One region of the Paraliobacillus zengyii genome, then DNA from elsewhere that is predicted to be linked to it. Evidence: predicted binding sites of a transcription regulator. Region 1 holds the regulator's gene; the other holds the start of a gene.
What was found. The regulator LexA, encoded in region 1, represses DNA repair genes until DNA is damaged. The targets are predictions, from matches to a motif close to CGAACATATGTTCG.

Region 1 (3,434 bases):
CGATCTAATTTATCTTTAGCTAACATCGTTCTTCTCCTTTACGTATAAAGTTTTCTCGAAAACAGAAAAGACAAGTATCCTTTAATATGGATTCCTTGTCTATTCATTCTATATGAAAGGTATGCTCAGATTCAAGCGATACATATTCTTGGTATCTTCGGTGAACTGTTGCTTTGGACACTTGAAAACCCAATCCACGAAGCGTAGTCGCTATTTCACCAAAAGTTAATTGATTGTCTCGCAAACGTTTTACCTCTTCAATTGGAAATTCAATTCGATTGCGACCATTCGCGTGATCACGGTTACGAAGGTTTTTAGCTGGATCGTAGCCATTTTTAATAGCTTTTTGCATCCCTCGTTTTATTTTAATGTTATGAATTTTACGTTGGTACTCTTCAACAACACCTACAATCTGTAAAACCATTGCATCAGATTCAGATAATTGTAATTCTCCTTGATTGGATAAAGCATATATTTTCACACCTAACTTAGAAAATTGATGGAATAAGGCAATTTTAGTATTACCTCTTCCTAGTCTTGTCTCATCTTGAACTAATAGACAATCCACTGCTTCAGTTGCACATTTTTCTAATATGGATAAAATACCATCTCGTTCAATTTCATATCCACTTTGCCTTTCTTCTATAATACTGATGACTTCCATTTGTTCTTTTTCTGCTAACTCTATCAATTCTTGTTTTTGTCTATGTAAGGAAGAAGACTGCTCTTCTTTTTCCGTGCTTACCCGACAGTATATAATCGCTCGCATGATAACTACCTTTCTATTTTAAACATATTTTTTAACTAGAAACTAAACCCATATACATAAATCCTAACGTAAGAATGAACGAAATGAAATAGAATAAATCCACCATAGTAATATTAGTTATTTTATTAAACATTTTGTTTCCTCCTTTGATATTAAGAACGATTGTTCGCATCTGTATTTTATTATAACCGAACGATTGTTCCTGTCAAGTCTTTTTTAGAACTTATGTTTGTGTATTTGTGATAAACATGCTATACTTTCACTAATAAAATATGTACGGAGGTGCATCATTATGACGAAAATTTCAAAACGTCAACAAGCAATCTTAGATTATATTAAAGATGAAGTAGCAGCAAAAGGATATCCACCTTCAGTAAGAGAAATTGGCGGGGCTGTTGGTCTAGCATCAAGTTCCACCGTACATGGGCACCTTGCTCGACTAGAGAAAAAAGGATACATACGTAGAGATCCAACGAAACCTAGAGCAATAGAAGTATTACATGCCGCTGATGACTCTAGTATTCCTAAAGGAGAAGTAACGTTTGCACCTGTTATAGGGAAAGTTACTGCTGGTATCCCCATTACTGCTGTTGAAAACATTGAAGAATACATCCCACTACCTTTAACTCTTACACATGGAGATGCTACCGATCAGTCAATTTTTGTACTTGTAATTGAAGGCGAAAGTATGATCGAAGCAGGTATATTAGATGGTGACATGGTAATTGTAAAACAACAGCAAACCGCTCAAAATGGAGAAATTGTAGTCGCCATGACAGATGAGAATGAGGCTACAGTTAAGCGCTTTTTCAAAGAAAAAGACCATATTCGTCTACAACCCGAAAACGCAACAATGGAACCACTCATATATGATAATGTTTCCATTTTAGGTAGAGTAATAGGCTTATATAGAAATATCCATTAACAATAAAAGAAATCTCCACTTAAACATAGTGGAGATTTCTTTTATCCGTTGAACGTACTAATAAATGAATCAAACCCTATTTCATTTAATTCATCTACACGGCCTTCAGCATTGGACCTGTTTTGAAATGACCCAACAATCACTCGGAAGTAAACTTGCCCTTGGTCATTAAATTCCGTTATAAAACTACTATAACCATGCCTATTTAGAACATATCTACGTTGCTTCGCATTTTTCTCGGATTGAAACGAACCTGTAACAACTCGGTAAAAAGATGACGTATCAGGTTCTTCTGCATTCGAGTCTTCTTCTAATTCAAATGCTTGTGCGATACCAGATGCATGTGCACGTGCTACTTGTTCAATCCATTGTGGCGTTTTCATTTCTTCAGCTTCAGCATCATTATCTATAAAACCATTTTCTGTCAATATTGCTGGCATCGTCGTTTCTCTTAACACATGAAAATTCGCTTCTTTTTTACCTCGATCACGCCATCCAATCGTTTCAACAATTTCGTCGTGAATAGTAGATCGCAATCGTTCTGTTTCAGATTTCGAAGCAAAATTACCATTCCATATATAGCTTTCAAAACCAACACCGCCACCTGCGTTAATGTGAATGGAAAGATAGTAATCGGCATTCCAATCATTCGCAGCGTTTGTTCGATTGGTCAGGGAAACTGACTGATCTGTTGTTCTTGATAGACGTGTGGTGACATTTTGATAAGAATCGTTCAATATCTGTTGTAATTTTAGAGCAATATTTAATGTTATATCCTTTTCTACTAACCCGTTACTACTTGCACCTGAATCATTTCCCCCATGTCCAGGATCAATAAAAATTTTCGGCATTTGTCAAACCTCCTTCACTACCTTTATATGAAATAAAAAGGTTTTACGTGTGGACTGATCTTCCATAACGGAGGCTTAAATTTAGATATTCTTTTCTTAAATATTCTAACAACTAATTCCTATATCCTCATTAAAACTGGTGCTTAGAATTCCTCTAATAACAAATTCCATAAGAAAACAACTGATTTATATAAGACTTTCCGAAAATATTACCCGGGCAACCGCAAAATATGACTTTTTCTCTTATTGGTTTCTTCTGCAAATTAATATAGATAAGAGTAGGCTAAAACTCGATAAAACAATCGATAGTATAAAATAAGGTGGATAATAGAGTAATTCTATCTCGTTTTCATCTTTGTCTATGGGAAATCCAATAAAAGCATAGTTAACCTTCTCAATTTTTTGCTTTTTATTATTAACTTTAACTTGCCACCCTTTTTCAAATGGAATAGGTAGCATCATGAAATAATCATTTCTATCGTTGTTAAAAGTTATGGATATTCGATTATCTTTCCACTTTAACGTACTATTATTTGATACCTTGTTTTTTTGATATTCCAAACGGGCATAGTCTGTTTGATATAGTTCTAAATCTCTTAAGATGTACTTTCCTTTAGGTAGTCTAATTCGAATTTTATTCGAATTATCTACGCGGATTGTTAGCTCATCATCATATGTTTTATAAATAGATTGATTAGATTTTCGTGCAGTTTTATAATCGTTTACTTTTAATGTAAACCCTTGATCGACTGCAGTGTTCTCTAAATGAAAGTGTACGTACAGATCCTTTGCTGCAGACGTTAATGAATCTGTTTCTATATCTAAACCACCATTTTCCTCAGTAACAGTTAATACGTTATTCGTATAAGAAGCACCAACCATCATGATT
Region 2 (3,434 bases), 920 kb from region 1:
GTAGTAGTTTGAAAGGAAGGCAGGAAGGAGCACGTACTGTTTGTGGAATTAAACATAAAGTACCAATATCGATTGATCCTTCAAGTGGTATGTACTTTTTCCCTACTTCTTCACCTCAGAATCCTTATTGCTCATGGATTTCACACACACATATTGACCGCATACGTAAAGCTCCAGATCGGGGGACAGAATTTATTTTTAAGAATGGTATGACTCTCATCTTAGAAGTTTCTTATGGCTCGATGATTAATCAACTACAACGAACAGCACAATTCCGCTACCTACTAGAAAAAAGAATAAACCCAACTCCACCACGACCAGACAAAAGAAAAGATGATGACTTTTTCGTCCTTACTTAATTCAGATTGATCAAGATAGTTGTTTATGTTTCTTGCGTATGAGTTTAATTACGAGACAACCGCCATGTTGATTTTTGCTTCAGTCAGTCGCTTTCCGCGGGCAAGTCTTTTCGATGGGTCGAGTAATCGCAGACCCAACGCTTCAACTTCCTCGGAAGCAAAGTGCGCTTCCTGCGGGATTTTCAGCTGTTGCTTTTCCCGCAGGAGTCGACTGTCCTACGCTACAATCAATCAGCATAACGTGAACAACTGTCATAAGCACAATAAAAATTTTGACCAGTAGACAATATATCACTTTTAACACCTATCCAGCGGAGCAATTGAAATGGGTGAGACTCCAGTGGGAACAGCAAATGTTTTCGATGGGATGAGTAATCGCAATCCCACAGGCTGAAGATCCACTCGGAAAGCGGTTTTTGCTTATCCGAGTTAGCTGAAGTCGTGCCCACGGAAAGCGATCCCATTTCAATTGTGGAGCGGGTAAGGAATCTATGTCACAGTTTCTCTCAATTTCGAATATTGAAAAGCAACAATATTTGCGAAAAGAGGATTAATTTAAAATGTAAACAATGAAGGAACTCATTTAATGATGGGTTCCTTCATTATTTAGTGAAACGGGGATAATTATTAGCTTGTTAGTGTATGGTTTGAAGGTGTATGGACGCTTTCCATCAACTCACGAATTATTTTTTCTACATTTTTCCGAATGGTAGGATTAAAGTAATTCCGCTTCTCTTCTCGTCCTTGGCAAAGGTATAAATAGGATGAGAAGGTATCCGTTTTTTCCAAAGCAATTACTTGTAACTTTTTCTGTACCATATATTTACGTAGTTGCTGTCTTTCTGCTACAGCTCTTTTTTCCATTCTTTGAAGCAATTCCAAATAAGGTTCTTTTATCTTAAATCCTTTTTCCTTTTCAATCTGTACTAAATCCTTTTGTATGACGACAATTGCCATGGATAAGAATAAAAACCGGGATCCTAATGCATATTCTGAATCATGTAAATAGCGCATCTTTGCCCTCCTTTATAGAACGTTTGTTCTTATTATAACCTAATTTAATTGAAATTCAAATGGATAGTTTAAAACTTTATTGGTAAAAAACGAAATAATAGGAAAAATCGGTGTTTTACATTAAGATAGAAAGTGTAAACTAAGTATAAGTAACTGTTTCAATAGAGGAGTCCGTCAACGATGATTTTATTTAATACAATAAATTTGAATATAAATTCTATGCAAGAATTAATTGAAGATAATCAATTCGATACACTTTTAAAACAGCTATTGAAAACGTATGAAAGTTTTGGGCCTTTACCTGGTTTACTTTTACCGTTCATTGAGGCATTTCTTCCTTTCCTTCCATTGGTAGTATTTGTTATAACGAATGCAGCAGCTTATGGTTTATTAGAAGGGTTTTTACTTTCTTGGGCTGGTGCAAGTGCTGGGGCAATAGCTGTATTCTTTATTGTCCGTAGGTTAGGCGATAAACGCTTTTTTGTTTGGATACGTCATAATAAACAAGTTAAACGTGTTACGCATTGGTTAGAACGTCACGGATTCGGTCCATTATTTTTATTGATGTGCTTTCCTTTTTCTCCGTCGGCTATTATTAATACAGTAGCTGCCTTGTCAAAAATCAGTATGTATCAATTTGTCCTAGCTGTGTTGTTAGGGAAAACAGTTATGATTTTTTCTATTGCTTATGTAGGCAGCAGTATCGCATCTTTTGCGCAAAATCCTGTTAAAGCCATTGTAGTAGGTATTAGTATTTCGTTATTTTGGTTACTTGGTAAATTTATTGAAAGATTCCTACATAGAAGAGGAAAAATGGGCGCTAAATAGGAATGAAAAAGGATTAAATTTCCTACCTCCTGGGTATAATAGTATAAGTAATACCTTGGAGGAATCCAGATGAAACGAAAAAAATGGAATCGTTGGATTGTGTTGCGAACAATTTTAATTGCAGTAATCTTTGCTATGTTTTTTCGTTCTTATTTATTTGCAAGTTATGTAGTAGATGGAAAATCAATGGAGCCAACATTGTATGATGGTAATTTAATTATGGTAAATCAAGTATTATATGATTTTTCAGATGTGTCCCGTTTTGATGTTATTGTGTTTCATGCAAATGATAAAGAAGATTATGTGAAACGGGTAATTGGAGAACCGGGAGATCAAATTAGAGTAAAAGATGATAAATTGTATATTAACGAAGAATATGTCGAAGAAGCTTATTTGCAGGCATTTCGTGATCGAGTAACAGGAACATTAACAAAAGATTTTACTTTAGAAGAAGTAACAGGTGAAAATCAGGTACCTGAAGGGAAACTATTTGTACTAGGCGATAATAGAGGGAATAGCTTGGATAGTCGTTATTTTGGTTTTATTGATCAAGAGACAGTTGTGGGAAAAGTTGATATTCGGTATTGGCCTGTTTCCCAAGTAGGATTTCATTTTACAGATTAGGTTAAAGTGTGGACACAAATAGGTGTCCACACTCTTTTTTTTGGGGCAGACATGTTAAAATAGATTTAGTCGATCCAATGATAGGAGAGAAGAAATTATGGGAATACGATTTCTATTAGGGAATGCAACAACTTCAAAGAGCAATCAATGCTTAGCTGAAATAAAAAACAAGTTAAAAAGTGACCCGATGGGCCCAGCAATTATATATTTAGTTCCAGATCAAATGACATTTCAACAAGAATATGCATTAATACAGGATGAAGCAGTTAGTGGAAGCATTCGTGCACAAGTTTTTAGTTTTTCTAGACTTGCTTGGCGTGTTCTCCAGGAAACTGGTGGTGCGACGAAGCAATTTATTAGTTCGATTGGTGTACAGATGATGCTTCGGAAAATTATAGAAGAACGGACAACTGATTGGCAAATGTTTCAGAAGTCAATTGAGAAACAGGGTTTTATTGATCAAATGGAAACAATGATTACGGAGTTTAAACGCTATTGTATTACACCAGACATGCTATCTGTGCAAATAAGCGAAATGGATCGTTTTCACCATCTCGAACCAAATGAAATAGGACTTAAACAAAAATTAGAGGATTTACATTATATTTA

Region 2: the regulator LexA is predicted to act here: its motif matches at 1,390-1,403, upstream of DM447_RS04645 (YhjD family protein).

Annotation. Positions count from the first base shown of each region.
Region 1 covers NZ_CP029797.1:1,858,894-1,862,327, reverse strand. The annotation lists gene DM447_RS09405 (DUF896 domain-containing protein) at 1-26, opposite strand, end outside; gene DM447_RS09400 (YneB family resolvase-like protein) at 104-769, opposite strand; gene lexA (transcriptional repressor LexA) at 1,062-1,694, shown strand; gene DM447_RS09390 (N-acetylmuramoyl-L-alanine amidase) at 1,736-2,545, opposite strand; gene DM447_RS09385 (YfhO family protein) at 2,789-3,434, opposite strand, start outside.
Region 2 covers NZ_CP029797.1:934,949-938,382, forward strand. The annotation lists gene DM447_RS04640 (competence protein ComK) at 1-359, shown strand, start outside; gene DM447_RS04645 (YhjD family protein) at 987-1,373, opposite strand; gene DM447_RS04650 (TVP38/TMEM64 family protein) at 1,593-2,201, shown strand; gene lepB (signal peptidase I) at 2,271-2,825, shown strand; gene addB (helicase-exonuclease AddAB subunit AddB) at 2,923-3,434, shown strand, end outside.